DNA from 2 places in the Arthrobacter sp. GW460-12-1-14-TSB2 genome. Region 2 is predicted to be linked to the other one. Evidence: predicted binding sites of a transcription regulator. Region 2 holds the regulator's gene; the other holds the start of a gene.
The links. Region 2 encodes Rex, which represses fermentation and respiration genes when NADH is low (regulators of the CRP and FNR family bind a similar motif). Its sites were predicted from a motif close to CTTGTGAANNNNTTCACAAG; they were not measured.
Positions count from the first base shown of each region.

Region 1: the regulator Rex is predicted to act here: its motif matches at 3,989-4,008, upstream of AC07YR_RS03080 (glyceraldehyde-3-phosphate dehydrogenase).

Region 1 is NZ_JBWKYC010000001.1:614,590-630,042, reverse strand. Features, by position in the region: gene AC07YR_RS03110 (Nif3-like dinuclear metal center hexameric protein) at 1-117, shown strand, start outside; gene AC07YR_RS03105 (zinc ribbon domain-containing protein) at 178-915, shown strand; gene AC07YR_RS03100 (YaaA family protein) at 912-1,676, opposite strand; gene AC07YR_RS03095 (alpha/beta hydrolase) at 1,722-2,558, opposite strand; gene AC07YR_RS03090 (slipin family protein) at 2,601-3,413, opposite strand; RNA gene rnpB (RNase P RNA component class A) at 3,567-3,958, shown strand; gene AC07YR_RS03080 (glyceraldehyde-3-phosphate dehydrogenase) at 4,227-5,705, shown strand; gene AC07YR_RS03075 (hypothetical protein) at 5,784-5,993, shown strand; gene AC07YR_RS03070 (HNH endonuclease family protein) at 6,086-6,883, shown strand; gene def (peptide deformylase) at 6,917-7,489, opposite strand; tRNA gene AC07YR_RS03060 (tRNA-His) at 7,589-7,661, opposite strand; gene orn (oligoribonuclease) at 7,793-8,428, opposite strand; gene mptB (polyprenol phosphomannose-dependent alpha 1,6 mannosyltransferase MptB) at 8,585-10,141, shown strand; gene AC07YR_RS03045 (DNA alkylation repair protein) at 10,148-10,834, opposite strand; gene map (type I methionyl aminopeptidase) at 10,951-11,718, shown strand; gene AC07YR_RS03035 (aldose 1-epimerase family protein) at 11,780-12,685, shown strand; gene xylB (xylulokinase) at 12,694-14,121, opposite strand; gene xylA (xylose isomerase) at 14,209-15,396, opposite strand.
Region 2 is NZ_JBWKYC010000005.1:137,214-152,666, reverse strand. Features, by position in the region: gene AC07YR_RS09455 (cytochrome c biogenesis CcdA family protein) at 1-381, opposite strand, end outside; gene AC07YR_RS09450 (TlpA family protein disulfide reductase) at 397-1,044, opposite strand; gene AC07YR_RS09445 (histidine phosphatase family protein) at 1,047-1,712, opposite strand; gene AC07YR_RS09440 (YceI family protein) at 1,934-2,482, shown strand; gene AC07YR_RS09435 (MFS transporter) at 2,713-3,537, shown strand; gene AC07YR_RS09430 (hypothetical protein) at 3,803-4,561, shown strand; gene AC07YR_RS09425 (redox-sensing transcriptional repressor Rex) at 4,632-5,327, opposite strand; gene AC07YR_RS09420 (glutaredoxin family protein) at 5,406-5,660, opposite strand; gene AC07YR_RS09415 (HAD family hydrolase) at 5,758-6,576, shown strand; gene AC07YR_RS09410 (30S ribosomal protein bS22) at 6,699-6,797, opposite strand; gene AC07YR_RS09405 (helix-turn-helix domain-containing protein) at 6,983-7,195, opposite strand; gene AC07YR_RS09400 (3-deoxy-7-phosphoheptulonate synthase) at 7,364-8,488, opposite strand; gene AC07YR_RS09395 (acetylxylan esterase) at 8,834-9,844, opposite strand; gene AC07YR_RS09390 (rhamnulokinase) at 9,993-11,489, opposite strand; gene AC07YR_RS09385 (bifunctional aldolase/short-chain dehydrogenase) at 11,486-13,522, opposite strand; gene rhaI (L-rhamnose isomerase) at 13,527-14,693, opposite strand; gene AC07YR_RS09375 (L-rhamnose mutarotase) at 14,772-15,128, opposite strand; gene AC07YR_RS09370 (LacI family DNA-binding transcriptional regulator) at 15,354-15,453, shown strand, end outside.

The DNA.
Region 1 (15,453 bases), on a different contig from region 2:
GCGGCGGCCGAGGCATTGGGAAACGTCCTCAGCGATCAGGGCCACGACGTCGACATCCGGGTCAGCACCACCAACAGTGATCCGTGGGACTTCATTCTGACTCCGGGCGGGGACTAGAGTCTAAACTGCGCCGGTCCGGTGCCCGGCTGCGGCCGGTAGGAACAAGCGGAGGTAATAGTGGCCAAGGCAGCACCGGCAGAACAGTTGAAATTGCTCGAACTGCAGGGACTCGACGCCAGGCTCAAATCGCTGTCCAACCGCCGCCGCACCCTCGAGAACGATCCCCGGATCAGTGACCTGCAGGCTGCGCTGTCCGTGGCCAACGGTGAACTCGGTGCCGCGAAAATGGCGGTCCACGACGCCGAAGCCGAGCTCAAGCGCTCGGAAGCCGATGTGGAGCAGGTGGCGTCCAGGATCGAACGCGATGAAGCGCGCCTGAACAGCGGCACCGGCTTGTCCAAGGACCTGGTTGCCCTGCAAAGCGACATTGCCTCGCTCAACAAGCGGCGCTCGGCCCTTGAAGATGTGGAGCTCGAGGTCATGGAACGGCTTGAGGGGCTCCGTGAACGCCAGGCGGCCCAGCAGAAGATCGTGGACGACGTCCAGGGATCCTTCGGCGGGATCCGTGGGGAGCTTGACGCCGCCCTGGCGGAGATTGCCGCCGAGGCCGCCGAAGTGGGCGCCGCGCGTGCGGAGTTTGCCGCCGGCCTTGATGCCGGGCTGCTGGCTGTTTATGACAAGACGCTGGCCAGACGCGGAGTGGGGGCGGCGCGGCTTTTCCACGGCAAGTCCGAAGGTTCGGGGATGCAGCTGAGCCCCGGCGACCTTGCCGAGATCAAGGCAGCGGCCGAGGATGACATCGTGTTTTGCCCGGACTCCGGCTGCATCCTGGTCCGCTCCTCGGAATGGGCCTAGGCGCCGAGAATGATGTTGAGGGCGTGCGCTTTGCGTGGAGTGCCCTCGACCAGCTCGGCTTCCCACTTTTCGCGTGCCGCCTTGAGCAGCTGAGCGGGGGTCCGGGGAGCGGCACCCCGGCGCGTCAGCAGGTGGCGGGCCAGCTCGCCGCGCGTGTGCTTGGCGAAGTGGCTGACCACCTTGCGCACGCCGTTCACTTCCGTGAACACGTTGACGGCGACGGTCTGCGCCGGCGGGGGAGTCCAGGCCGCAGAATAAGTGCTGGAGCGGCAGTCCACCAGAAGCTCCCCCTCGGATGCGGCTGCCAGCGCCGCCGAAATCTGCGGCTTCCAGAATGAAGCCAGGCGGCCGACGTCGGGCAGTGACGTTCCCATCGACAGCCGGTAGGCAGGCACCCGGTCAGCGAAGCGGATCGCGCCCCAGAGGGCGGAGATGACCAGCACCGATTCATCCGCCTTCCGGCGCTGCGCCGCCGTCAGCGACTGGTAGCCGAGCGCGTCGTACAGGACGCCGGAATAGACCTGGTGCGCCGGTGCCGCCGGTTCCGTGTGCAGCCGGGTGTTGCGTTCGACGTCGGCACTGAGCGAGGCCCCGACGCCCAGCAGGGCGAGGGCGTCGCGGTGGGCACTGACGTCGCCCAGTGCTTCCAGCACCTTCGCACGGTAAGTGTTCAACACCGGAAAGCTCAGGGCGGTCCAGTCGACGGCTTCACCATGGACAGCGGGGGTCTTGCCTTCAGACGGCGGCAGCAGAATCAGCACCGTACGATCTTACCGGCGCGGGGCAACGGAGTGATGGGCCGGCGGTCAGGCCAGGTTCCGACCCAGGAACGAGATGACATCCGGCAGGATGGAGCGCCAGTAGCCGCTGTCGTGGCCGCCGTCCTGGAAGCCACCCTCATGCTCCCCGGGCAGGCCGCTTACGTAGTCCTTGACGCTGTAAAGCAGGTTGTCACCGGTGCCGCAGTCGATCCTCTTGGGCAACATTTCCAGTTCCGGCCTGAGCGCGAAGATGTCGTTGGCCTCGAAGTCCGCGGCGTTGTCAAAGTTGTCCGCCCGCCCGGCGTCGTGCATGCTCCAGACTGCCGGGCTCATCGCTGCGACGGCCCGGAGGCCGGGAATCCGGTGCCGGGAGGCGAGGAGAAGGGCGCCAAAGCCGCCCATCGACAGGCCGAACACGGCGGTCCTGCCGGTGTCCAGGCCCTGGCTTGCCAGCAAGGGCAGGAACTCCTCCACCACCATGGACTGCGTGTCCGTGCCCGTTGCGCGCGGGTGCCACCAGCTTTCGCCGCCATCGACGGCCGCGATCGCGAAACGCGACCCGCCGCGGGCCACATGCTGTGCCAGGAACCGGTCAGCCTGCAGGTCGTCGAAAACCATCCGGTGGTCCGCGCCCGTACCGTGCAGGAAGAGCGCCACGGGGAGGGGGCGCTGACCGCTGTCGGCGCCGCCGGCCGGAATCGCCACGGACCAGTTCGTTCCCGTGTCCGGGCGGAACCTCGACGTGAAGGATCCACTGCGAACTTCCCCGGTCGAAGCCGTGAGGCCGTCGGCGACCAGCGCACATGCGGCCAGCACCGCGGCAGTCACACCGCCGGCTCCGAGTTCCAGCAGCCGCCGGCGTCCGAGCGTCGCAAATTCCATAAGCCGATCATAGGCGTGAAGGCCCCACCACCGGCCCGCAGCTCAGGCCGCCTTGATCGGCGGTTTGGCGGCGGCCGTCGCGGCCTGGTTTTCGCGGGCGAGGAAGGCAGACAGTTCGCCGATCGTACTCATCAGCGGCGCGGGGAAGACAACCGTGGAGTTCTTGTCCACCGCGATTTCGACCAGGGACTGCAGGTTCCGCAGCTGCAGCGCCAGCGGGTGGGCCATCATGGTGTCCGACGCGTCGCCGAGGGCAGCGGCCGCGATGGCTTCGCCTTCCGCGGCGATGATCTTCGCCCGCTTTTCCCGCTCGGCCTCGGCCTGGCGGGCCATTGCGCGCTTCATGCTCTCGGGCAGTTGGATGTCCTTCAGTTCCACCAGGGTCACCTCGACACCCCACGCCAACGTCAGGGCATCGAGGATTTCCCGGATATCGCTATTGATGCGCTCGGTTTCTGACAACGTCTGGTCCAGGCTGTGCCTGCCGACTACCTTCCGCAACGTGGTCTGCGCGATCTGGTCTATGGCGGCCGCCACGTTCTCGATGGCCACGACCGATTTCACGGCATCGACCACGCGGTAGTAGGCCACGGCGGAAATGTCGACGCTCACGTTGTCCTGGGTGATGATTCCCTGCGACTGGATCGGCATGGTCACGATCCGCAGGCTGACCAACGGGAGGCGGTCGACGACCGGGATGATGAACCGCAGGCCCGGGAGTCTAATGCCAATAACCCTGCCCAGCCGGAAGAGCACCCCCTGCTCGTACTGCCGCACGATCCGGATGGACATCTTCAGGAAGATGAGCAGCAACACTGCGACGGCGATGGCGATGTAGGTACCGGTGGGGTCCATCAGGATCCCCTCTTTTCTTGCATGAGTTGACCTTGTCCAATTGTCCCACTTGGCGCCCGAAACGTCCCGCTTGGCGTCCGAAACGTCCCGCCGGGCGCCCGCAGGACGTCCCGCACGCCGGGCGCCGGTGCAGCACGTAGAATGAAATGCGGATGGGTTGACCAGGCGGCCGCGCGTCACGCAAGTGGCTCGAGGAACGTCCGGGCTCCGCAGAGCAGGGTGGTGGGTAACGCCCACTCGGGGCAACCCGCAGGCCAGTGCCACAGAGAATAGACCGCCTGCGTCGCGCCGGTTTGAAAGCGGCACGAAGCAGGTAAGGGTGAAACGGTGGTGTAAGAGACCACCAGCTTCCCGGGTGACCGGGAAGGCTAGGTAAACCCCACCCGGAGCAAGGCCAGACAGGGCACGTTCGAGGGCTGCTCGCCCGAGTGTCCGGGTAGGCCGCTGGAGGGCGTCGGCAACGGCGTTCGTAGATGGATGGCCGCTACTCCCGCACCGGTAACGGAGCGGGAACACAGAACCCGGCGTATCGGTCAACCCATCCATCCGCTTTCAGCCACGTCTCCCATCGCCGGCATGTGAGTGACTTCACGCTTTGCGGGGCAGTACTGGCGGCGCGGCCACCCTAGAATGGATAGCGAACGTAGAAGTTCTGCCGCCGGGTCTGCGTTCGCAGCCGGCGGTTTTTCTTTGCGATTCTCCAAGGTGTCCGGGGTGGACCGAATCCCCGCCGATGCCTGTGCCCCGGAATACCTCCGGTGGCCGACATCCGCATACGAGGACGTATGTGGTTGACCCAAGGAAGGTAGTTCTGTGAGCCAGACGTCAGATTCTTGTCTTGATACGTGGATGGGCCGTGAGGCACTTGCCGAGGCCATGATCCCGGTGATCGGCCGGCTGTACCGCGAGAACAATGTGGTGACTTCCATCCACGGCCGCAGCCTGATCAACAAGTCCACCATGAACATCCTGAAGGCGCACCGCTTTGCGCGCCGGATGAGCAAGGACGAGCTGCTCCTGGAAGAGACGGCCCCGCTGCTGGATGCCCTCGCCGGGCTGGATCTGGGTGCTGCGGCAATCGACATCGCCCGCCTGAACCAGAAGTTCAAGGCCGAGGCGAACGGTGCGAGCCTGGAAGAGTTCCTGCGGGCCGAACTCGCGGACGTCGTGGGGAAGCGTGGCGGCGACGACCGCACCAGCACCGACGTCGTGCTCTACGGCTTTGGCCGCATCGGCCGCCTGCTGGCGCGCCTCCTCATCGAAAAGGCCGGTGGCGGTCACGGACTCCGGCTCCGCGCGATCGTGGTCCGCCGCGGCTCGGACAACGACCTCGCCAAGCGTGCCAGCCTGCTGCGCCGGGACTCCGTTCACGGATCGTTCGAGGGCACCATCAAGGTGGACACCGAGAACAACACCATCACGGCCAACGGTGTCCAGGTCCAGGTCATCTACTCGGACAACCCCTCCACCGTGGATTACACGGCCTATGGCATCAAGGACGCCCTCGTGGTGGACAACACGGGACGCTGGCGCGACGCCGAAGGCCTGTCCCAGCACCTCCTGAGCAAGGGCGTCTCCCGCGTCCTGCTCACGGCACCCGGCAAGGGCGAGCTGAAGAACATCGTCCACGGCATCAACCACGGCACCATCCTGGACTCGGACAAGATCGTCACCGCGGCGTCCTGTACCACCAACGCCATCACCCCGGTCCTGAAGGCCATCAACGACAAGTTCGGCGTGGTCCACGGCCACGTCGAGACGGTCCACTCCTTCACCAACGACCAGAACCTGATCGACAACTTCCACAAGGGCGACCGCCGCGGCCGCTCCGCCGCGCTGAACATGGTGATCACCGAAACAGGTGCCGCCAAAGCAGTTGCTAAGGCGCTGCCCGAACTCCTCGGCAAGCTCACCGGCAGCTCCATCCGCGTCCCCACCCCGGACGTGTCGCTGGCCATCCTGAACCTGAGCCTGGAGCAGGGCACCACCAAGGATGAGGTCAACGACTACCTGCGGCAGATGTCCCTGCACTCCGAGCTGCGTAAGCAGATCGACTACATCGATTCCCCCGAGGTCGTTTCCACGGACTTCGTCGGTTCGCGCCGTGCAGGCATTGTTGACGGCCTGGCCACGATCTCCAACGACAAGAACCTGGTCCTCTACGTCTGGTACGACAACGAGTTCGGCTACAGCTGCCAGGTGGTCCGCGTGATGGAGGAAATGGCCGGCGTCAACCCGCCGTCGTTCCCCGTCAAGGAACCGGCCGCGGCGCTGGCGGCAATCTCGGTCTAGGGGTCCGGACGGGTCCGGGTCTGAGGTTTCCCGGCCGATGCTCTGGCATCGGCCGGGAAACGGACCCAAAATGGTGTCATGGAACACGAATCGACTCTCGAACATGAAACCACCCTCGAACACGCCCTCGACGTAGCACGGCAGAACCACAAGGAAGCTACCCGCCTCCTTGAACAGGCGCGCGTGGCGCATGCCGCGGGAGAGATTCCCGATAGCAGGATCAAACAGCTTGAGGAGCTGCTTGACCTTGCCACCGTAGACCTGAAGCGTGTGATGAAGGAGCAGTAACTGCCCCTCCACACTGTGGATATCGGCCGCGTTGTCAGTGGCCGCACCTAAGCTCGTCCGGTGCGTAGGAATCATCATCGGGCTCTGCAACCATGACCATCAGCTGGGCGGCCTACCGCCGTGCGCGGCGCCGCTCCCGCCAGGCCTGGGCCGTGCTGATCGTGCTGGCCGTAGGACTGGTCTCCGCGGTGTGCTGGTTTTTCACCGCAGGCCAGTTTGCCGTGGCGGAGCCGCCCGTCACCGGTCCCAGCACTGCTCCCGTGCTGGACCCGGTGTGGATGAAAGCAGTTCTGCCCGTCCGCCCAGTACCGGAAGGACGTGCGGCTGATGTGCTGGAATCGCTCGAGGTGAAAGGGCGGGCGGCCAACGACAACTACGACCGCACCGCGTTCGGCCAGGCCTGGCTGGATGTGGACCGCAACGGCTGCGACACCCGCAATGACATCCTCCGGCGGGACCTGGGCGGCGCGCAGTTCACCGAGGGCTCCCGGTGCCGTGTGGCACGCGGGGAATTCCATGAGCCGTACACCGGAGCGGTGGTGACCTTCACCAGGGGAGCAGAGAGCAGCAAAGCCGTCCAGATTGACCACGTCGTGGCTCTGGGCGACGCATGGCAGAAGGGGGCCCAGCAGTTGACGCCGCTGCAGCGCCAAAACCTCGCCAACGATCCTCTCAACCTCGTAGCCGCCGACGGTCCCGCCAACCAGGAAAAGAGCGCCTCGGACGCAGCAAGCTGGCTGCCGAAAAACAAGGCCTTCAGGTGCCATTACGTAGCCCGCCAGATCTCAGTGAAAGCGGCCTATGCGCTGTGGGTGACCCAGACCGAAAAGGATGCCATGAAACGTGTCCTGGCATCGTGCCCCGAGCAGCACACCCTTATTCCGCGGTAGCGGCGGGCAGTGTGCGTCAGTGCCCCATTAATGTCAGTGCCCGAACGGGTCGGGGTCGACGCCGGGCATCCACGTCAGGCCGGGAACACCCCAGCCGCTCCGCTTGGCCTGCTTCATGGCCTTGCGGGCGTATCGGTCCATCAGCCGGTTCACGTAGAGCTTGCCGTCCAAGTGGTCGTATTCGTGCTGGATGATCCGGGCGAACCAGTCAGTGGCCTCGAAGTCCACCGGATTTCCGTCACCGTCGAACCCCTGCACCCGCGCCCACTCCGCGCGCTTGAGCGGGTACTGGCCGCCGGGGAAGGACAGGCAGCCCTCCACTTCCTCATCAGGGTCCGGAAGTGCGCCGGAAACCTTGGACAGCGTCAGGACCGGGTTCACCACGACGCCCGCAGGGGGCACGCCGTCGTCGTTGGCGAACTTGTACACAAAGAGGCGCTTGCCAACGCCCACCTGGGGGGCGGCGAGCCCCACGCCGTTGGCGGCGTCGTTCGTTTCGAACATGTCGGCGATGAGGGTACGGAGTTCGTCGTCGAAGACTTCCACTTCGGCGGCCCGGCGGTGGAGAACCGGCTCGCCCCAGATGGTGATCGGCAGAACGGTCATGTCAGGTGGTTCCTTTGATGCAGTGCGGAAACAAGTAAAGGCCGCACCGGATAACCGGTGCGGCCTTTAGGTAAGGGCGAAAATCTTGCCCTTCATGAGGGTGAGCTACGGGGGTTGAACCCGCGACCTCCTGGACCACAACCAGGCGCTCTGCCAACTGAGCTAAGCCCACCATGTGCCCCGCGAGACCGTCCGGGTTACCGGCTGTCTTGGAAGGCAACGTCATATAGCTTACCTGCTCCGCGGGGCTGTTTTAGCCACTTTTGCCGGTTTCGGGAAAATTTCCTTCAAACGTGGCGCAGATTACTTTTCTGACGCCTCTGCAAGGGGCTCGGCGGAGGCCGTGACGGACTTCGAAATGCGCTGCGCGGTGGCACTGTCCGGTCCCGGGGCCGGGACGAAAACTGCTTCACGGTAGTAACGCAGCTCATCGATTGAATCTTTGATGTCGCCGAGGGCGCGGTGCCCGCCGTGCTTGGCCGGGGCCTGGAAGTATGCCCGCGCGAACCAGCGGCGTGACAGTTCCTTGATGGTGCTGACATCAATGACCCGGTAATGCAGGTGCTCCACCACGGCAGGCATGTCCCGGGCGAGGAAGACGCGGTCCGTGCCCACGGAATTGCCGCCCAGCGGAGCCTTGCGGGGATCCGGAACCCATTTCGCGATGTATTCCATGATCACGGCTTCGGCCTCTGCCATCGTCTTGCCGTGAGGAAGCTCTTCGAGAAGCCCGGAACGGGTGTGCATGTCGCGGACGAAATCGTTCATCTGGGCGAGCGCAGCGTCGTCCGGCCGGATGACGACGTCAACGCCGTCTCCCAGGATGTTGAGTTCGGAGTCCGTCACCAGTGCGGCCACCTCAATAAGGGCGTCGTTCTTGATGTCCAGGCCGGTCATCTCGCAGTCGATCCAGACAATGCGTTCGTTAGTAATAGGCACCCGACCAGCCTACCGTTCCGCTGCCACGGAGCTGCCCGGTGCTAGGATTTCGATACGTGGCGGTGCCCTCTTTTCGCTGCCGCGGCCCCACCCCCGCCGGCCTGTCCGGCTTCTAGCGGGTGAATAATGCCCCACAACAGATTGGACGATCCTGAGATGACGGCGCGTGTGCCTGCGGCGGGAAATGTGGCTGCCGGTCCGTCACCGGAGCCGGCCGCGGCTGAAGTGGACAACGCCCTCTCGCCGCTCCTCTCGGGGTTCGCCGGCTCGATGTTCATGGCGATCGGCTCGTTGGGCGTCGGCTGGCTCGCGCCCGTCTCTGAGCTTCGCCGCCTGCCGCTGTTCATCTGGATGCGCACCGAAGCGGTAGGGGTGGCACTGTCCATCGTGCTGCTGGCCGTGGGCGGCATGCTCCTGGTGCGGGCCTGGCTTCGGCTTGGCCAGCGTGTCCGCGTCTGGGGGGCCGGTGCACGAAAGGCCACCCTGCAGGCTGTGGCACTGTGGGGGCTGCCCATGATGTTCTCCGTCCCGCTCTTCAGCCGTGACGTCTACGCCTACATCGGGCAGGGCCGCCTGATGGTTGAAGGCTTCAATCCCTACGAAAACGGGATTTCGGCACTCTCCAACTATTTCCAACTCGGGGCCGACAAGATGTGGACCGAGGCACCCGTTCCCTACGGGCAGTTGTTCCTGTGGATCGAACAACTGGTGGTGTGGTCCACCAACGTGCAGCCCGAGGCGAGCATCATGCTCTTCCGCGTTGCCGCCCTGGTGGGCGTGGTGCTGTGCATTGTGTATGTTCCCAAACTGGCGGAGCTGCACGGCGTGAATCCGCACCGCGCACTGTGGCTCACGGCAGCCAATCCGCTGTTCCTGACCAACTTCATCGCCAGTGTCCATAACGATGCGCTCATGATCGGGCTGGCACTGGCCGGACTTTATTACTGCGCCACCAAACGCGTGGTGCTCGGGCTGGTCCTCGTGACGCTGTCGATCTCCGTCAAGCCGATCACCATCGTGTTCCTGCCGTTTATCGGACTTCTGTGGGCGGGAAAGAACGCCGGCTGGCTGCGGAAGTTCGTTTTCTGGGGACTCACTGCCGGCATCAGCCTGGCGATGCTGTACGCCATGAGCCTGGTGAACGGCTTTGGCTTCGGCTGGGTGAACGGACTGTCCGCGCCGGGAAGCATCTGGATCTGGTACGCGCCGGTGGGCCTGCTGGGCCTTGTGGTGGCCTCCATCTCGAACGCCTTCGGGCTGGACGGTTGGGGACTGGCCAAATGGGTTTACGACGCCGGCAAGCTGCTGGCTGTCGGGATTGTTGCCTGGCAGATCTTCCGCGGCGACCACGACCGCCTGATGCGCCGCCTCACCCTGGGGTTCGCGGCCGTGGTCCTGCTCGCCCCCATGATCCAGTCCTGGTACGTTGTATGGCTCATCCCGCTGTTCGCCGTCACAGGCATCCGGGATGACTGGCAGGTAAAGGCTCTCTACTTCATCGTGTCCTTCTTTATGGTCTACGCCATCTCGGACCAGCTCGAAGTCTTCCCCTACCTGCAGACGGAGGACCTTGGCCTTCCCCTGGCCCTGGCGCGCAACGCCGCGGCCATCATCGCACTGCTTTTCGCGCTGTACCTGATCTTCCTGGATCCCAAAACGAAGCAGTTGTTCAGCAAGCCGGACGAGCCGGTAACCACCCGCCCGGTCATCTGACGCCGGTCATCCGGCCGGGAGGTTCCGGACGGCCTCGCGGCGGGAGAGGGGGCTGAGATCCGTGCCGTGGCGGGCAACAAACTCCCGGACCCAGGCCGGATCAGTCTTTGCGTACTCGCGTAACGCCCAACCAATGGCCTTGCGGATGAAGAACTCCGGATCTGACACGTTGGCCTCGATGACGGAGGCGAGCAGCTCCGGATCGGTGGCGGCCTTTGCCCCGAGCTGGGCGGTGATGGCGGATCTGCGGATCCACATATCGGGGTCCTTGCTCCACGTGCGGAGGATCCGGTCGAGCTCCGGACGGTGTGCCTGCAGCAGTGCGCACATCCGGTGAGCCACCCCGTCCACGAGATCCCACCAGGCTCCGGTCCGGATAATTTCTTCGTACACCGGCAGCAGCTCCAGCCGCCCGCTGGCAAGCCGCGAACCCGTCAGGTCAATGGCGGCGTACCGCTCTTCCCGGAATGCGGCCGAACGCCAGAGCGCCAGGACAGTATCGCCCAGTTCCTGGACGGGACTGCAGGGCCACTGCGCGGCGGCGGCATGGGTGATCTTCCGCACCTCGGGAACCCTGACCCCCAGCGACGGCATGTCCGATTTCATGTAGGCCTGGCTTCCGGCCGCCCGTACCGGGTCTGCCGCGGCCCTCAGCTGGCTGCGGATCCCGGCTATCAGATCTTCGTTCGCCATGGTGGCAACTCTACTGGCGCCGCGCCCGGCTCCTGCCAAGTGCTAGCCAGCCGCTTACCAGCCGGTCCGGCGGAGTCCTAGAGTGGGACCAGGCAAGCTGAATCCGGAGGAAAGCCATGTCCATGATCAAAAATCCCCAGGAAATAGGACTGATGCGCGAGGCCGGCCGGGTCGTGGCCAACACGCTGGCCGCTGTCAGGGCCGCTGCCGCCGTAGGTGTTTCCCTGAAGGAACTTGATGAACTTGCCGCCGAGGCCATTTCCGAGGCTGGCGCCACCCCGGCGTTCCTCAATTACCGCCCGCGGTGGGCCTCGGTGCCTTTTCCGGGTGTCATCTGCACGAGCGTTAATGACGCCGTGGTCCACGGCATCCCGAACGGCTACCGCCTTGAGGACGGTGACCTGCTCAGCGTGGACTGCGGCGCGTTCGTTGAGGGCTGGTGCGGCGATGCCGCCGTCAGCTTCGTGGTCGGCACAGCGGATCCGGCGGATCTTGAGCTGATTGCCGCCACCGATGCAGCTCTGGCGCGCGGAATTGAGATGGCCAGGATCGGCAACAAGATGGGGGACCTCGCCTATGCAATCGGCGGGGTTGCCCGCCGCGCCGGTTACGGCCTGCTGGCCCATCACGGAGGCCACGGGATCGGCCGGACGATGCACGCCGAGCCTCCCGTGCCGAACGACGGCCGTCCAGGCCGGGGCATCAAGCTGACGGAAGGGCTGGTGATTGCCATCGAGCCCATGCTGATCCTTGGGGGCAAGGACGACTACTACCACGACGAAGACGAGTGGACCTTGCGGTCCGCCAATGGACGCCGCGCGGCCCACAGCGAGCACACGGTGGCGATCACCGCGGAGGGGCCCGTCATCCTTACCCTGCCCTGACAGGCGATGTATTAGAATAGTGAGCGCTAACACACCGTCTTCGGCAGTAAATGGACACCCTATGAACCCCACCGAGCATGAGATCAGTTTCGGCCCGTACACCGCTGTCGCCACGGCCCGGGGAGGGGCACTCCGCGGGCTGCAGCACGAGGGCCGCGATCTGGTGGTCGGTTTCGGCGCCGACGGCGGGATTCCGGACTACCGCGGTGTCATCTGCGCCCCGTGGCCGAACCGGCTGGCTGACGGCCGGTACAGCTTCGACGGCAAGGATTTCCAGTCCACCGTCAATGAGGAGGCCCGGGGGACCGCCCTGCACGGCCTGGTGTTTGGAGCACTATGGGAGCTCCAGGAGCGCACCGCTTGCTCTGTCCGCCTCGGCACCCGCATTGAACCCGGCGAGGCGTATCCGGGGCGCCTTGACATCTCTGTCGAATACGAGCTCCGGGCTGACGGGCTGCGCAGCACTGTGCGCGCCGAGAATGTTGGCGGGGACGCCGCGCCGTACGGCGTGTGCCCGCATCCGTACCTCCTCGCCGGAGCCGCCCCGCTGGATGAGTGGACGGTGCAGATCCCGGCCACCGAATTCATGGAGGTGTCCGCCGAACGGCTGCTGCCGGCGGGCATGGCCGGCGTCGAAGGGCATGCCTTTGACTTCCGGACCGAGAGGGTCCTGGGTGCGGTGGAGATCGACCATGCCTTTACCGGCCTGATTCACAACGGGGACGGCCTTGCGTCCGTTCGGGCCTACGACCCGTCCGGCACCGGCGTCGAGCTGGAGTGGGATTCTGCGTGGCCGTGGCTGCAGATCCATACGGCCGACAAGCCCGCAGGGCCGTCCCGCCTGGGCCTCGCAGTTGAACCCATGACGTGCCCGCCTGACGCCTTCAACAGCGGAACCGACGTGGTCCGGCTGGCCCCGGGGGAGTCCCACGAGGCCAGCTGGACCGTCCGCGCAATCAGTCGTTGAGGCAGAACTCAGCTGGTGAGGTAGGTCCCGGCGTACCGCCGGTACTGGTCAAGGACCTCCGGCGCACCGCCGTCTGCTGCGTTTATTTCGGTGCCACCAGAACCCCATTGCGGCCATTGACCTGTAAGGACGGCCGCCGCCTGACGGGCGGCGCCGTCGGCCACGTATTCCCCTGGCTCGGGCACTACCACGGGGAGTCCGAAGACGGACGCAGCAATCTGCTGCACGGCCGCTGACTGGGCCCCGCCTCCCACCAGGATGATCCGGCCGGCCCTGACTCCCTGGGCCTGCAAGGCGGCCAGGCCGTCCGCAAGGGAGCAGACCACGCCCTCGATCGCGGCCCGGGCCAGGTTGTCCCGGGTATAGCTGGCCAGGGTGGCCCCGTGGAGGGAGCCTGTGGCGTCCGGCAGGTTGGGCGTGCGCTCGCCTTCGAAGTACGGAACAAGCGTGAGGCCGCCGGAACCGGCCGGGGCGGCAAGGGCCAGTTCGGTGAGTCCCGCCAGCGTCACGCCCAGCAGCGCGGCCGTGGAATCGAAGATCCGGGTGGCGTTCAGGGTGCAGGCCAGCGGGAGGAAGTTGCCGGTGGCGTCGGCAAATCCTGCAACGAGTCCGGTGGCATCCGCGGACGGGGTCTCCGAAACGGCGAAAACCGTTCCCGATGTCCCCAGTGACACCACAACGTCGCCCGGACGCGCGTCCACGCCGAGGGCTGCCGCCGCATTGTCGCCGGCACCGGGGCCGATGAGCGCGCCGGCCGGCATTCTGCCCGCGGCCTCGAGCGAGCCGGCGACGGCGGGAAGTATCGGGACGTGGCCCAGCACCTGTTCGAGGACTTCCGGGAGATAGGTTCCCGACGCAGTGGAAAAGTATCCTGTGCCGGACGCGTCCGACCTGTCCGTGCGAAGGTGCTGCAGCGAGGAGGGGCCGCTTCCCGGGCCGTAGCCGGCCAGCCGCCAGCTGAGCCAGTCGTGCGGCAGGCAGACGGCCGCGACGCGGCGTGCATTGTCCGGTTCGTTGCGGGCCAGCCAGCGAAGCTTGGTGATGGTCAGTGATGCCACCGGGACCGTCCCCGTCGCCTGCGCCCAGAAATCGGCGCCGGCCCGGGCGTCGCCTTCGCCGGCATCTGCGATGAGTTGTTCCGCATCCCCGGCGGAGCGCGTGTCGTTCCACAGAAGGGCCGGCCGGACCACCGCACCGGAGGCATCCAGGCAGACCATGCCGTGCTGCTGGCCGCCGACTGAGACGGCGGCAACGTCATCGAGGCCGCCAGCCTGGGCGATGGCTTCCTGCAGGGCGTTCCACCAGTGGTCCGGGTGGATCTCGCTTCCGTCGGGGTGGGCGGCGCGGCCCTGGCGGACCAGCTCACCGGTGGCTGCGTCACGGATCACCACTTTGCATGACTGCGTGGAACTGTCGATTCCTGCTACCAGCGGCATGTCGGGTTCTTTCTGGAGGGCTCTGCCGCCGGACCCGGGAGTCCGGATCCGGCGGCAGCGGGTGTTTGTTGGGTGTGGGAGCTTGGCTTAGCGTGCGCCGAGCAGGTGCTCGATGGCCAGCTGGTTGAGCCGGACGAACGCGAACGATCGCTGCGCGGCCGCATCGGCGTCGAACTCCGCGAAAGCGGACGCGTCAGCGAGAAGCTCCGCGGCGGTCTCCCCGGCGGCGAGCGTGGGCTCGCCGAGTTCGAAGACGCCGGAGGTGGCCAGCGCGTCCTGGACATCCGGGTCGGCGCGGAAGGCCAGGGCTCGCTCCTTCAGGAGCAGGTACATCGACATGTTGGACTTCGCGGATTCCCAGACGCCGTCATAGCCGTCGGTGCGGGAGGGCTTGTAGTCGAAGTGGCGCGGGCCGTCGTACTTGGGGCCGCCGTTAGGGAAGCCATTTTCGAGGAGGTCCACGGTGAAGAAGGCGCTGGTGAGGTCGCCGTGGCCGAAGACGAGATCCTGGTCGTATTTGATACCGCGCTGTCCGTTCAGGTCGATGTGGAAGAGCTTCCCGGCCCACAGCGCCTGGGCGATGCCGTGGGTGAAGTTCAGTCCCGCCATCTGCTCGTGGCCGGTTTCCGGGTTGAGCCCCACGATGTCGCCGTGTTCGAGCTGGGCGATGAAGGCCAGTCCGTGGCCGACGGTGGGCAGGAAGATGTCGCCACGGGGCTCGTTGGGCTTGGGCTCCAGGGCGATCCGCAGGCCGTAGCCCTTGTCCTTGATGTACGCCGCGGCCGTGTCCACGCCTTCCTTCATCCGGTCCAGGGCAGCGGAGAGGTCCTTGGAACCGTCGTACTCGCTGCCTTCGCGTCCGCCCCACATGACGAAGGTTTCTGCACCCAGCTCGGCGGCGAGGTCGATGTTCTGAAGGACCTTGCTGAGCGCGAAACGGCGGACGGAACGGTCGTTGGAAGTGAAGCCGCCGTCCTTGAAGACCGGGTGGCTGAACAGATTGGTGGTCACCATTGGTGTCTTCAGGCCGGTCTCTGCCAAGGCTGCCTTGAAGTTCTTCAGGATCAGTTCGCGCTCGGAGGCTGTGGCGTCGAACGGGACCAGATCGTTGTCGTGGAAGGTGATGCCGTATGCGCCGAGTTCGCTGAGCTTGTGGACGGCCTCGACGGGGTCCAGGGCCGGGCGGGTGGCGACGCCGAACGGATCGGCGCCGGTCCAGCCGACGGTCCAAAGGCCGAAAGTGAACTTGTCAACGGGGGAGGGTGAGAGAGTCATGAAGCGTCCTTGGTTCAGAAATTTGGAGGTTTGGGTTCAGATTGCGTCCACCGCCGC
Region 2 (15,453 bases):
GTGGATTTTGGCGTCGCGCTGCAGCCAGCTGAAACCGCCCATGAACACGACGCCCATGATGATCACCAGAACGCCCAGCACCTGGGTGATCCAGGCATTCTGGCCGCCGCTGATCATCGAGCCCAGCTGGCCGAAGGCTCCGCCGAGCAGGACGAATATCACCGAGAAGCCGAGCACGAACAGGCCGATTCCGGCCAGCATGCGGCCGCGCTTCTGCTTCTCCAGGTCCACGCCGGTCAGTCCGGTCACATAGCCCAGGTATCCCGGCACCAGGGGCAGGACGCACGGTGAGAGGAAGGACACGAATCCCGCGAGTAGTGCCACCGGGATGGCAAGCAGCAGGGAACCGTTCAGGATGGCTTCGGCGAAGGGGCTGTTCACTTGGGAGCGCCGCCGTTACTCTGCCACGGCGGCGGCGATCAGGGCCTTAAGCGTGCCCTTTTGGATTTCCCCGAGCACACGGGAGGCCACCCGGCCCTGCTTGTCGAGCACCAGCGTTGTGGGCACGGCACCAGGAGGAACCAGTCCGGACACGGCCAGGAGCACGCCGCCGTCCTTGTCGTGGAAGCTGGGGTAGGTCAGGTTGAACGTCTTGTCGAACGCCTCGGCTGCGGCCTTTTCATCGCGGAGATTGACGCCGTAGAACTGCACTCCCTGGGGCTTGAACTCCTGGTGGAGGGCTTCGAGGGAGGGCGCTTCGACGCGGCACGGCGCACAGGCTGCGAACCAGAAGTTGAGCACGGTGACTTTTCCGACGAAGTCCGCCGGCTCCACGGTGGTGCCGTCGAAGAGCGTCCCCTTGATGCTGACGGCGGATTTGCGGTCGGCAGCAGCGAACTCGGTCACGGATCCGTCACCGGCCACGTAGTTCTTGTTGTCCCCGGCCTTGGCCTGCTTGGCCAGGGCATCCTCCTGGGCGCATGCGGAAAGCCCCAGGGTGAGCGCGGCCAGCCCCAGGCCGCCGGCGGCCAGGACACTGCGGCGGGAGGCGGCGTTGGTCGCTTCGTGTGCGCTGGCTGCCTTGTTGAACTTGAATCCGGCCACGCTCAGGCCCCCGGGGTGTTCGAGGCGCCGGGCAGGAGTGCGGCGGCAGGCTCGCTGTATTCCACGCGCAGGAGGGTGCCGTCGTCGTCGAACACCAAAGACGTGATGGACGTGAGGGTGCATTCGCGCTTGCGCGGATCGTGCCAGAGGGGCTTGCCCTCGGCGCTCAGGCGGGTGGACCAGATGGGGAGCTGGTGGCTGACCAGGATGGCTTCCGCCTGGTCGCCGCCCAGCTCAATGGCCCGGAGGCGTGCATCCTGGACTGCGGCGATGACGCGTGCAGCCTGGGCTTTGTACGGCTCGCCCCAGGACGGGGTGAACGGGTTGCGCAGATGTGGCCAGTGCCTGGGCTTGAGGAGCTCGGCCTTGTTGACCCGGAGCCCTTCGAAGTGGTTGCCGGCCTCGATGATGCGCGCTTCGGTGTGGATTTCGAGGTTCAGCGCTTCGGAGATGGGGAGGGCCGTTTCCTGGGCGCGGGTCAGCGGCGAGGCCACGAGATGCACAATGTTCGCCCCGCCGGCAACGCGGTCGCTGAAGTGCACAGCGAGCGTCTTGGCCATCTGCTGCCCGAGTTCGGAGAGGTGGAATTCCGGCAGCCGTCCGTAGAGGATTCCGTCCGGATTGTGGACCTCGCCATGGCGAAGGAGATGAACAGTGGCTTGGGGCATGTTTACCAGTTTCTCAAAGATGTCGGGTGATCTGAAATCTTCTACAGGAAGTAGAACTGAGAAGTTTGGAGAAATGTTCCCCGGAGTTGGAATAAAAGATGCATATGCATGTTTATACTGGGTGAAGCAGTTAGTTGAGACTTCAAGCAAAGAAGTTTCGGCTGGCGATCAGATGTCCTTCCGCAAGAGAACTTCCACCACAGATCACAAGGAGCAACACCATGGCACTGCCCGCCAACATCACCACCGGCACCTGGACCCTCGACAACTCGCACAGCGAAATCGGCTTCACGGTGCGCCACGCAGGCATCAGCAAGGTCCGCGGCCAGTTCACCGATGCCGTGGCCACGCTGGACCTCGCCCAGAACGTTGCCGACTCCAAGGTCAACGCAACCATTCAGACCGCCAGCTTTGACTCGGGCGACGCCAACCGCGACGGCCACGTCCGCGGCGAAGATTTCTTCGACGTCGAGGCGTTCCCGGAAATCTCCTTCGTCTCCAACGCGATCGTTCCCAAGGGCGACGCCTACGAGCTCCAGGGCGATCTCACCATCAAGGGCGTCACCCGCCCGGTGGCGCTCGAGACCGAGCTCCATGGTGTGGCTGTCGATCCGTTCGGCAACACCCGCGCCGGCCTCACCGCCGAAACCACCATCAGCCGCAAGGACTTCGGCCTGACCTGGAACGCCGTCCTCGAAGCGGGCGGCGTGCTGGTCAGCGACAAGGTTGCCATCAACCTCGAGCTCGCGTTCATCGCTCCGGCGGCCTAGTTCTTCGCCTTATAGTTCTGCACCCCACAGCACCCCGCTCCGTCCCCGCGACGGAGCGGGGTGCTGTGCTTAATCCGGCTGCTGAACCTGACCGGCGAGAATACCTCTGCGGAATGATCCATCGGGCCACCGCTGCGGGGTACGGTGGAACCAAACCATGCTGGGGGCAGGGGAACCGTCACTGATCCCGGTACCCGTTTTGTCAGTAGTCGACCCGCGAAGGACCAACTATGAGCACGCCTCCAGCCACCCCGAACGAACCCGAGAACGGCAAGCCTGGCCCCGACGCTCCCCAGTACGGGCAGAACGCGCCGCAGTCACCTGCCGCCCCCCAGTACGGCCAGCAGCCCCCGGCCACGCCGCAGTATGGCCAAAACACGCCGCCGGCCGCTCCCCAGTACGGGCAGAACGCGCCGCAGTACGGGCAGCAGCCTCCCGCTGCTCCCCAGTACGGGCAGAACGCACCCCAGTACGGCCAGCAGCCTCCCGCTGCTCCCCAGTACGGCCAGCAGCCCTACGGCCAGGCGCCGCAGCAGTACGGCCAGTCCCCCTATGCCCAGTACCCGTCCGAACAGCCGCAGGGTCCCGGAGCCGGCGGGGTTCCGAAGATGGTCAACAATGCCTTCTGGATGATCATTGCTGCCGGCGCCCTCTGGCTCATCTCCCTTCTGGTCGCCATTCCCGCGCTGGATGATCCCGCCATGCGGAGCACGTTCGAGGAACAGATGCGGGCAGGCGGTGCAGACATCGATTTTGAATCGATCAAGGGCGTTGTCATCGGAACCATGGTTGTGATGGGCCTGATCGGCGCCGGGCTCTACGCACTGGTTGCCTTCAACGTGCGCAAGGGCAAGAACTGGGCACGCATCCTGGGCACCGTCTTTGCCGCCCTCTCGATCTTCAGCCTGCTTCCGCTCAGCATCGGCACCATCGCCGTACTGCTCGGGATCGCAGCCATCGTGATGCTCTACCTCCCGGCATCGGCCCCGTACTTCCAGAAGCAGCAGCCGTTCGGCGGTCCGTACGCCCAGCCGGGCAACCCCTACGGCCGCTAACTCACACCGAAGCACCACACCGAAGCACCACTGTTCCACACCCGGAGGGCGTGGACTCTGGACGGCACCCGCGGCATCAGTCGCGAGCCTCCGGAGTCCGCGCCCTCTGCGTTTGGCCGGCAACCTCTTGAGCGGAAATTGAGCCGCAAACTATGCCCAGAATGCCCTTCCGCGCGGTACCGTGTTACCAAAATCACGCTGGGGGCAGGTGAGGTGGCTGATCCCGGTGCCGATTACTGAGTAACCGACTCGCAAAGGATCACTAATGAGCACTCCGCCCGTCCCGCCGTCGTATCCCAGCGATCCAAGCGGCGGTTCCTACGGCCAGCAGGCACCGCAGTACGGGCAGGATCCGTCCGCCTTTGCGCAGGCGCCGCAGTATGCGCAGGCGCCCCCATACAGCCAGCCCGCGCCGCAATACGGCCAGCCCCCGCAGCAGTTCGGGCAGGCGCAGTTCGGGCAGGCGCAGTACGGGCAGGCTCAATATGCGCAGCCGCAGCAGTCCGGGAAGCCCCAGTACTTCGCCTACCCCTCGGAACTGCCGCAGCAGGGAAACTCGGGCACCGCCGCTCCCCCGCTGGTCAACCTCTCGTTCTGGCTGCTCATCGTCGCGTGCGCGCTCTGGGTGGGCTCCGTGTTCCTGTCAATAGGTTCCATCGACGACCCCGCGATGCGGAGCCAGTTCGATGCCAGGCTGGCCACCAGCGGAGCCGACGTGGATTTCGAGGCCGTGAAGGGCGTCATTGTGGGAATGGTGGTGCTGATTGCCGCCGTCGGCGTGCTGCTGTACGCGCTGGTGGCGTTCAACATCCGGAAGGGCCGCAACTGGGCCCGTGTCCTGGGCACCATCTTCGCGGCGTTCTCGCTGCTGGGCGTTCTGCAGATGGGACTCGGAACGCCGTCCATCCTGGCCGGCGTCGCGGCGATCGTACTCCTGTACCTCCCCGGGTCAGCGCCGTATTTCCGGAAGTACCAGCCGTATGCCGGCCCCTACGGGCAGCCGGGCTACCCCTACGGCCGCTAGCGGCGGCACTCCCAGGGCGGGATTACCCGACGGCGGGACTATTCCACGGCGGCAGACCCGGCGGCGGGGATTACTCGCCGTCGTCGGGGTTCTGGATCCGCTGGGCGTGGTAGGCCAGGATCTGCAGCTCGGTGGCCATGTCCACCTTGCGCAGGTTCACGCCCGGCGGCACCTGGAGCATCACGGGCGCAAAACTGAGGATGCTTCGCACGCCGGCCGCGATGACGCGGTCGCACACGCCCTGGGCCACGGCGGCCGGCAGGGCGAGCACCACCATGTTGGCACCGGTCCGCTGGAGGACAGGCTCCAGGTCCGCAACGTCGCTGACGCGCAGCCAGCCCACCTCGTTGCCCACCACCATCTGGTCGGCGTCAAAAATCGCCACCACGTCGAAGCCCCGCGATTCGAAACCGCCGTACCGTGCCAGGGCCTTGCCGAGGTTACCGGCGCCCACGATTGCCACTTTCCAGTCCCGGGTGAGCCCGAGTGCGGCCGAGATGTTGCGGCTGAGGTACTGCACTTCGTAGCCGACGCCCCGGGTGCCGTAGGACCCGACGTGCGAGAGGTCTTTGCGGAGGGTGGACGAGCTGACGCCGGAGGCTTCAGCGAGGGACTCGGACGAGACGCGTTCGACGCCTTCGGCCAGCATTGTGGTGAGGGCGCGCAAATAGATGGTCAGCCGGGCCACGGCTGCGGGCGGAATCTGCTTGGCCGCAGTTCCGCTATCCCCATGGACAGCCTCGGGGGATGAATCCAGCGAAGTCACTATCTGCTCCATTGCGTCGCGTTGTGAGTCCACTCTAGAGCCCCCTCCGCACTGCCAACAAAGCAGAAGTCGCTGCGCCTATTTGGCCACAGCCTGGCGTAGGATCCGCTCCAGCCGGGTTTCGTCGATCTTCCAGAAGTCCCGCTGGATGCCGTCCACCAGGACAACGGGGATCTCTTCGGCGTAACGCTCGCGCAGCTCCGGCTGGTTGTCCACCAGTTGTTCCGTCCACTCGAGTCCCAGTGCCGCTGTGACCCGTCCGACGGCGTCGCGCGCCGCCTCGCAGAGGTGGCAGTCAGCTTTGGTGATCAGGACGACGTCGGGTTTTGCCATGCCTTAACCGTAGCCCGGCCGCCACCCGGCTGCGACGGCAAGCCCGCGACAGCGTGGACTCGACGGCGTGGACTCGACCATTGACTAGACTCAAGTCATGCCCGAGGAGAAGTACGTCGCCGTAATCCGGCAGCCGGCCGGTGCGCTGCAGCACGGCGAGGCCGCCTTCTTCGACGTCGACAACACCCTCATGAAGGGCGCCAGCCTCTTTCACGTGGCCAGAAAAATGCATCAGCGCGGCGCGTTCACCCTGCCGCAGGCAGCAGGCATGGCCTGGAAGCAGTTCAAGTTCATTCTCCGCGGCGAGAACATGGATGACGTCCACGCGGTCCGGGACTCGGCCCTGACGCTGGCGGCCGGCATCACCGTGGAGGACATCAAAGCCCTTGGCGAAGAAGTCTTCGACGAAATGATCGAGTCCAGGATCTGGCCCGGCACCAAGGCACTGGCCCAGCAGCACCTCCGGGTGGGGCGCATGGTGTGGCTGGTGACGGCGACCCCCATCGAGGTGGCCACCGTGATTTCCACCCGGCTGGGCCTGACCGGGGCCCTGGGCACCGTCGGCGAAGTCAAGGACGGGGCGTATACCGGCCGGCTGGTGGGCGACATCCTGCACGGCCAGGCCAAGGCTGTGGCTGTCCAGGGCATCGCAGACGCCGAGGACCTGGACCTCAAGCGCTGCTGGGCATACAGCGACTCACACAATGACATTCCGCTGCTGAGCATGGTGGGCCATCCCGTGGCGATCAATCCCGACGCCCGGCTCCGCCGCCACGCCCGGGACAACAACTGGCCGGTGTACGACTTCCGCTCCGGACGCCGCGCGGCCACGCTTGGGCTGAAGGCCGCCACTGTCGGCGGCGCCGCCTACGGCCTGTGGCGGGGCTTCACCCGCTTCCGCGGCCCCACGGTTTAGGACTCCGCCGCGGCGGCCTGCCCGGACGCGTCCGGCGCAGCACTGCGGCCGGGACCTGTCCGGCCCAAAGAAAAATGCCCGCTGCCAAAGGCAACGGGCATCTCACGCTGTAGGAAGTATCTCTACTTCTTGTTACGGCGCTGGTGGCGGGTCTTACGAAGCAACTTGCGGTGCTTCTTCTTGGCCATACGCTTGCGACGCTTCTTAATAACTGAACCCACGAAAGTTCCTTACAAACTAGATGGAGTACCTGTCTGATGGAAGAGGTCCGTGGACTAGGCAACAGACTAAACAACAAACAGATTCTTACAATAACGAAAAACGTTCCCTAACAGGGTACCGCTTATCCGGCGCTCCCACTGACCGCCCGTCTGACCGCACACCTTGGTTGCGGCCGCTGCGGAGGTTAGGCGGTGTCCGTCTGGCCTTCCACAACAGCACCTTTGACGTACTGTTCGACGGCGGACTCGGGTACCCGGAAGGAGCGGCCGAACCGGACGGCCGGCATCTCTCCGGAATGGACAAGGCGGTACACGGTCATTTTGGAAACGCGCATGAGCTCGGCCACTTCGGCCACAGTCAGGAACTGAGCGTTCGAGAAGTTTGACTCTGCGGACATTTCCCTTATTCCTTTGTTAACAGCTGATAAAGGCAACCCCATTGAAACCCCATTGCGGTGTGCCGATGCTGAGCCATCAACCTACCCTGTGCTAGTTACTCTAGTGGCTGATGGTGCCATTGTGAAAGTCATTTTCAGTAACCACTTTCGCTGAACCACTAGGGACTTTCAGCCCTGGCAGGCGCCCCGGCGCTTGCGGGCTGACGACGCCAGCTGGCCCAGTACCGACGCCGTGACATCCCATTCCATGCAGGCATCCGTCACGCTCTGGCCGTAGACCAGTTCGTCCGTACCGGCGGCGTGCTCGGCCACGTCGAGGTCCTGCGCCCCGCCCACCAGGAAGCTCTCCAGCATGACGCCGGCAATCGCCGCGGCTGCCGCTCCGCCGTCTTCCAGTTGCGCGCCGATTTCAAGGGCCACCTCGGCCTGGCGGTGGTGGCTCTTGCCACTGTTGGCGTGGCTGGCGTCCACAATGAGCCTGGGGTTGAGCTGCTTGGCCGCCAGCTTGGCGGAGGCGGCTTCGACGTCGGCCGCGGAGTAGTTGGGTCCCTTGCGTCCGCCGCGGAGGATCACGTGCGTGTCCGGGTTGCCGGCCGTGGCCACCAGCGCGGCCCGGCCGTCGCCGTCGATCCCGAGGAACGCCTGGGAGGCCGCTGCGGCACTGCAGGCATCCACTGCCACCTGGAGGTCGCCGTCGGTCCCGTTCTTGAACCCGATGGGCATGGACAGCCCGGACGCCAGCTGGCGGTGGATCTGGCTTTCCGTGGTGCGTGCACCGATGGCGCCCCAGGACACGAGGTCGGCCATGTACTGCGGGCTGATGGGTTCCAGGAATTCCGTGGCCGTGGGAAGTCCAAGCGACGTGACCTGCTGCAGGAATCGGCGGGCTGCCCGCAGGCCGGTGGCGATGTCGTGGCTGCCGTCCAGGTGGGGATCGTTGATGAGGCCCTTCCAGCCCACCGTGGTGCGGGGCTTCTCGAAGTACGTCCGCATCACGATCAGCAGGTCTTCCTTGTGCTTCTCGGCCTGGCTCACCAGCCTGCGGGCGTATTCCAGGCCGGCCTTGGGGTCGTGGATGGAGCAGGGGCCCACGATCACCAGCAGGCGGTCGTCCACGCCGTCCATGATGGCCCGGACTTCGTCCCTGCCGCGTTCGACGACGTCTGCCACCCGGGCGTCAAGCGGCAGTTCCGCGATCATGTCCTGGGGTGACGGCAGTGCCTGGAATTCGCTGACGCGCAGGTTTGAGGTGGACTTGGAAGGCTGTGTTTCGGTGGCTGCTGCGGTGCTCATGGGTGCGGGGTCCTGTTCCGGAAGGTGCGGAGCGGGCCCAGATCAGAACCCGCCGGAGAAATGGCGAAGGGCAGAGAATGATCTCTGCCCTGTTGGCTCTGAAGGAAAGTTGGATGCGTGTCAGTTAGACGCGGGCCCCTCCAGAGCCAACGAAAAATACGCATACCAACGGTTAGTCATAGCCAAGACCATAACCGCGGAAACCATGCGCCGCAAACCCGGAGGCGTCACAAAACTCCACCGACGCCCTCCCCCGGCTCACCGCCCTCCCAACTGACTCGCACTTAACGCTCCGAAATCGCGTTTTCGGAGCGTTAAGTGCGAGTCAGTTGGGAGGCGTAGGCATTACCTGAGCAGCTTGCGCAGGTACTCGAGCTGGCGGTTCCACTGGTGTTCCTGGCCGCCCTCATGGTTGTTGAACCGGTACACCTCGATGTCCTTGGCCGGCGCCCCGCTGCCAGCGCCCGCGCCGTAGGCGTTGAAGCTGGCAAAAACGGTCGACGGCGGGCAGATGTCGTCCGCCTGCGCGGCCGAGAAAAGCGCCGGCGCCGTGGCCGCCCGGCCCAGGTTGACGCCGTCGAAGTAGTTCAGCACGGCGAGGATCGACTCATAACGGTCGCGGTGGCGCGCGAGGAATGCCGCGATTTCCGGATAGGGCCCGCGCGGGGTGATGTCGATGGCGCGGGGGAAGTCCTGCAGGAACGGCACGTCCGGCAGCGCGGCGATCACGCCGTCGAGCCTTCCGGCCGCAAGCCCGGCCACGGCAACGGTGATGCCGCCGCCCTGGCTGACGCCGGCAACCACTACCCTGGAGGCGTCGACGGCGGGATGCGCCTGCGCCGCCTCCACCGCGCGGAAGGCATCCACATAGACGCGGCGGTAGTAGTAGTCCTCGCGGCTTCCGGCGCCGCGGGTCATCAGTCCTGCGTGCGCCACGTCGCCGGCAGAGGGGTGCGGGTCGGCGGTGTGCCCCAGGAGTCCGCCGTAACCCTGCCCGCGGGTGTCCATGATGAAGTGCGCGTAGCCGGCCTGCGCCCACTTGGTGTCCTGGTTGGACAGCCCGCGCCCACCGGAATAGCCCACGTACTGCACAACGACGGGAAGCGGCTCGTCCGCCGGCCGGTTCGCCGGCAGGTGCAGCCAGCCTTTCACCGGGGAACCGCCGAAGCCCGCAAACGTGACATCGAAGGTATCAATCACCGTCAGGTAGTTGTCCACCGGTTCGAAGACGGCGTCCAGCGGGTACTCCCGAGCCTCGCTGATAGTGCGGTCCCAGAAGGCATCAAGGTCCGCCGGAGCGGTGACGCCGGACGTGTAGTTTCGGAGCTGCTCAAGCGGTAGGTCGAAGAGGGGCATGGGTATTCCGGTTCTGTGAAGCGGGCCGATAGGTAGGATGTTGTATCTTCTCAGGCGCGCAAGGCAGGTTCAACCGTCACGACGCCACGTTGAGGACCGTGTACCAGCGCGACTGCAGATGACGTTTTTGGACGCGCTACCCCACCACTCAGACCAGCGCCGCCTGGTAGCTTTCCAACGCCTGCGAGCCGCGCACCAGGGCCCGCAGCTCGCCAAGCCCTCCCGACACCACGCCTGCCGCCCGGGCCTGGACCAGCACGTTGCCGAGGGCGGTGGCCTCGACCGGTCCGGCGATGACGCGCTTTCCGGTGGCGTCGGCCGTGAGCTGGCACAGGAGCCGGTTCTGGGAGCCGCCGCCCACGATGTGCACAACATCGACGGGCACATCGGCGAGGCGTTCGGCGTCGGCGATGGTCCGGGCGTAACCCGCGGCGAGGCTGTCCAGGATGCAGCGGGTGATCGCGGCGGGGTTGTCGGTGAGGACCGCGCCGGTGTTGCGGACGGCCGCGCGGATCCGTTCAGGCATGTTGTCCGGGGCGATGAAGTAGGGGTCGTCGGCGTTGACCTGGGGTCCACCGAACGGCAGCGCGGCGGCGGCCGTGAGCAGCTCATCCAGCGTCGCCGTGTAACCCTGCTGAGCCCAGGTGCGCTGGCATTCGCTGAGCAGCCAGAGCCCACCGACGTTGCGGAGGTACCGGATGGTGCCGTCCACGCCGCGTTCGTTGGTGAAGTTCGCCTGCCGGCTCGCATCGCTGAGCACGGGCTTCTTCAGCTCGACCCCGACGAGCGACCATGTTCCCGACGAGATGTAGGCGAAGTTCCCATGTTCGGCCGGGACGGCGGCGACGGCGGACGCGGTGTCGTGCGATCCGACGGCCACCACTTTCGTGGCCTCGGCCAGCCCGGTGCGGGCGGCGATGCCGGGCAGCAGGGTTCCGACCGTTTCGCCGGGCTGGATCAGCGGCGGGAACAGCTTCTTGGGCAAGCCCAGGGCTGCCAGGAACTCGGTGGCCCACTCCCCCGCGACGGCGTCAAACAGGCCCGTGGTGGAGGCATTCGTTGATTCCGTACGCCGCTGCCCGGTGAGCAGGAACGCGATCAGGTCCGGGATGAGCAGGGCCTGCAGCCCGTCCAGGTCCTTCTCGGTGGCCAGCTGGTAGATGGTGTTGAACTGCAGGAACTGCAGGCCGGTGGTGGCGTAGAGACGGGCCGGGTCCAGTTTTTGGTGGACCCGGGCGACGGCGGCACGGGACCGGTCATCCCGGTAGCTGAAGGGCTGGGCGATGAGGTCCCCGGCCGCATTCACCAGGCCGTAGTCCACCGCCCAGGTGTCGATCCCGATGCTGCTGATCGTTTCACCGCGCTCCCCGGCGACACTGGCCGCGGCAGCGAGCCCGGTCAGCACCTCGGCGAACAGGGCGTCGAAATTCCAGCGCAGGCCGCCGTCGGACTCCACCACACCGTTCGGGAAACGGTGCACCGTTTCCAACGTCGCTTTGCCTTCAGAACCGGCGCTATCCGAACCGGCACGGCCGGAAACACGGCCGAGGATGACCCGGCCGGAGGAGGCGCCAATGTCGATAGCGACAAAGGCACCGCCGGCGAACAAACCGCCGCCGATATCGCTTGATGGCACGTTACTCATCGCAGGAAGGCGGCGGCGACGCCGGCGTCCACGGGGATGTGGAGGCCGGTGGTGTGGGACAGTTCGGCACTCGTCAGGACCGCGGCGGCGTTGGCCACGTGCTCGGGCAGGACCTCGCGCTTGAGCAGGGTCCGCTGGGCGTAGTACTTGCCCAGTTCCTGCTCATCCACGCCGTAGACCGCGGCGCGCTTTGCGCCCCAGCCGCCGGCGAAGATCCCGGAGCCGCGGACCACACCGTCGGGGTTGATGCCGTTGACGCGGATGCCGTATTCGCCCAGTTCGGCCGCGAGCAGCCGGACCTGGTGGGCCTGGTCGGCCTTGGTGGCGGAGTAGGCGATGTTGTTCGGGCCGGCGAACACGGAGTTCTTCGAGGAGATGTAGATGATGTCCCCGCCCATGTCCTGGTCGATCATGACCTTCGCCGCGGCCTTGGCCACCAGGAACGAACCCTTGGCCATGACGTTGTGCTGGAGGTCCCAGTCCTTCTCGGTGGTTTCCAGCAGCGGCTTGGAGATGGACAGCCCGGCGTTGTTGACCACCAGGTCCAGCCCGCCGAAGGCCAGCACCGCTTCCTGGATGGCCGCGGCGATCTGGGCTTCGTCGGTGACGTCGGCCTGCACGCCGATGGCGACGTCCGGGCCGCCGAGCTCGGCGGCGACAGCCTGCGCGTTCGCCAGATTCAGGTCGGCAATCACCACGCAGGCGCCTTCAGCCGCGAGGCGGGTGGCGATCGCCTTGCCGATGCCCGAGGCCGCACCCGTCACCAGCGCGATGCGGGTCGCGTGCGACTTCGGCTTGGGCAGGCGCGCCAGCTTGGCTTCCTCCAGCGACCAGTACTCGATCCGGAACTTCTCGGATTCCTCGATCGGGGCGTACGTGGAGACCGCCTCGGCGCCGCGCATCACGTTGATCGCGTTGAGGTAGAACTCACCGGCAACGCGGGCGGTCTGCTTGTTCGCACCGAAGGAAAACATGCCCACGCCCGGGACCAGCACGATGGCCGGGTCCGCGCCGCGCAGCGCCGGTGAATCCGGGGTCGCGTGCCGGTCGTAGTAGGCCTGGTAGTCCTCGCGGTAGTCGGCGTGCAGCTCATGCAGCCGGGCGATGGAGTCCTCCACCGAGGCGTCGGCGGGCAGGTCCAGGATCAGCGGCTTGACCTTGGTGCGCAGGAAGTGGTCAGGGCAGGATGTGCCCAGGGCACCGAGCCGCGGGTGTTCGGCGGCTTCCAGGAACTCAAGCACGACGGCGTCATCACTGAAGTGCCCCAGCTGCGGTTTGTCCGTGGACGCCAGCCCGCGGATCACCGGTGCCAGCGCGGCGGCCTTGGCCCGGCGTTCTGCTTCGGGGAGTGCGGCGTAGCCGGGAAGCTTCGCGCCGAACGGCTGCGGGCGGCCGTTTTCGGCGATGTAGTTTTCGGCCTGGTCGATGATCCAGAGCGAGTTGGCTTCCGCTTCCCCGCTGGTGGCGCCCCAGGCGGTGATGCCGTGGCCGCCCAGGATGGTGCCGACGGCCTGCGGGTTGGCGTCCTTGATCGCGGCGATGTCCAGGCCAAGCTGGAAACCGGGGCGGCGCCACGGCACCCACACCACCTTGTCACCGAAGATCTTGGTGGTCAGTGCCTCCCCGTCCACCGCGGTGGCAATGGCGATGCCCGAGTCCGGGTGCAGGTGGTCCACGTGCGCCACATCCACCAGGCCGTGCATCGCGGTGTCGATCGACGGCGCAGCGCCGCCCTTGCCGTGCAGGCAGTAATCAAAAGCGGCCACCATTTCGTCTTCGCGGTCCACCCCGGGGTAGACATTCTTCAGTGCGTTCAGCCGGTCCAGGCGGAGCACTGCCAGGTTTTCGGCTTTCAGGGTGCCGAGGTCCCCGCCGGAGCCCTTGACCCAGAGCAGCTGGACGTCCTCGCCCGTGACCGGGTCCTTCTCGGTGCCCTTCGCCGAGGTGTTGCCGCCGGCGAAGTTGGTGTTCCGCTTGTCCGCGCCCAAGCGGTTGGAACGGGCAATCAGGTCTTCAACAGTCTTGTTAGTCATGCTCTTATGCGCCCCATCCGGCCTGGTGACCGCCCACGCGGTCTTCGTTGATCTGTTTCTGGTAGCCGCTGGCCTTGAAGGCCGCCAGCGGGTCCGCGGGCAGGCCGCGGGACTCGCGCCAGTCGGCCAGGATGGGCCGGACGTCTGTGGAGAAGGCATCGTTGAACACGGCATTCGCGGCCAGGACATCGCCGGCGCGCTGGGCTTCGCCCAGGGCGGCGGTGTCGATCAGCAGCGCCCGCGCGGTCATTTCCTGGACGTTGAGGACGGAGCGGATCTGGCCCGGGATCTTCTCTTCCAGGTTGTGGCACTGATCCAGCATCAGGGCCACACCGGAGTCCTTCCCGAACCCGCCGCCGCGGATCACCTCGTGCATGATGCGGAACAGCTGGAACGGGTCCGCCGCACCGACGATCAGGTCATCATCGGCGTAGAAGCGGGAGTTGAAGTCGAAGGAACCGAGCCTGCCCAGGCGCAGCAGCTGCATGACGATGAACTCAATGTTGGTGCCCGGCGCGTGGTGGCCGGTGTCCAGGCAGACGAACGCCTTCTCGCCCAAAGCGAGGGTCTGGGCGTAGGACGTGCCCCAGTCCGGAACGTCGGTGTGGTAAAAAGCCGGCTCGAAGAACTTGTACTCCAGCACCAGGCGCTGGTTATCGCCCAGGGCGGCGTAGATCTCCTGCAGGGATTCGGCGAGGCGGTCCTGCCGGCCGCGCATGTCGTCCTGGCCCGGGTAGTTGGTGCCGTCCGCCAGCCAGATCTTCAAATCGCTCGAGCCCGTGGCGTGCATGATCTCCAGGCACTCGAGGTGGTGGTCGATGGCCCGGCGGCGCACTGAATCGTTCGAGGAGGTCAGGGAACCGAACTTGTACTCGTCGTCCTGGAACGTGTTCGAGTTAATGGTGCCCAGCCCCACGCCCAGGCCCGCCGCGTACTCGCGCAGGGCGGCGTAGTCATCCACCTTGTCCCACGGAATGTGCAGGGCAACGGTGGGAGCCAGGCCCGTCAGTTCGTGCACCTTCGCGGCGTCGGCGATCTTCTCCTGCACGGTCCGCGGGGTGCCCGGCGTGCCGAACACCTTGAAGCGGGTGCCCGAGTTGCCATAGGCCCAGGAGGGTACTTCGATGGCAAGCTCTTCCAGCCTGCCCAGCGCCGTTGCTACGTCATTCATGTTGGTTATTCCGGTCTCTTGTGTTGCTGCGGTATGGGGGTGGTGGTGCTGCGGCCCCGCTGCTGGAGCCTGGGTGACTCAGCGTGCTGTGGCCTCCGCCGCCGCAAGCTGATCGTCAAGATTGAAGACTTCTTCGAGGACCAGGAACCCTTCGTCGGGGGCTTGATCCGTGGTGTCCGGATTGTCAAAAAGAGAGGCCATCTCCGCCTGCCAGCGGGCGTTGACTTCCGTGAGCGCCATCCGCGCCCTCACGGCGTCGAAGTCGTCGCATTCCACGTAGCCCACCAGCAGCCCGTCCGCGCCCAGGAACAGCGAGTAGTTGTGCCAGCCCGCATCCTTGAGCGCGCTCAGCATCTCCGGCCAGACGGCCGCGTGCCTGCGCCTGTACTCATCGATCAGTCCCGGTTGGACGGAGGAGCGGAAACACACCCTCATCTGCGACTCTCCTGAATTTCGGATTCTTTGAATCGTTTCATTGTTACGATTCAAAGTACTCTTGAAGTCGAGTAGGTGTCAAGCAATTGTCAGTGGATGAAAACCGTTTATCCGGGAATGCCGTTTCGCTCGCAAGGGAACCCGCACCGGGCAAGGACAATTGGCGCGAGGGGTGTGATCCGGGCGTTTGCACACGCGGCCCCGCACGAGAGAGCTTGGAGAAACATGTCACGGTCAGCCAGCATCAAGGATGTTGCGAACCATGCCCGCGTAGCGGTGGGCACGGTTTCCAATGTCCTGAACTACCCGGACCGGGTGTCACAGC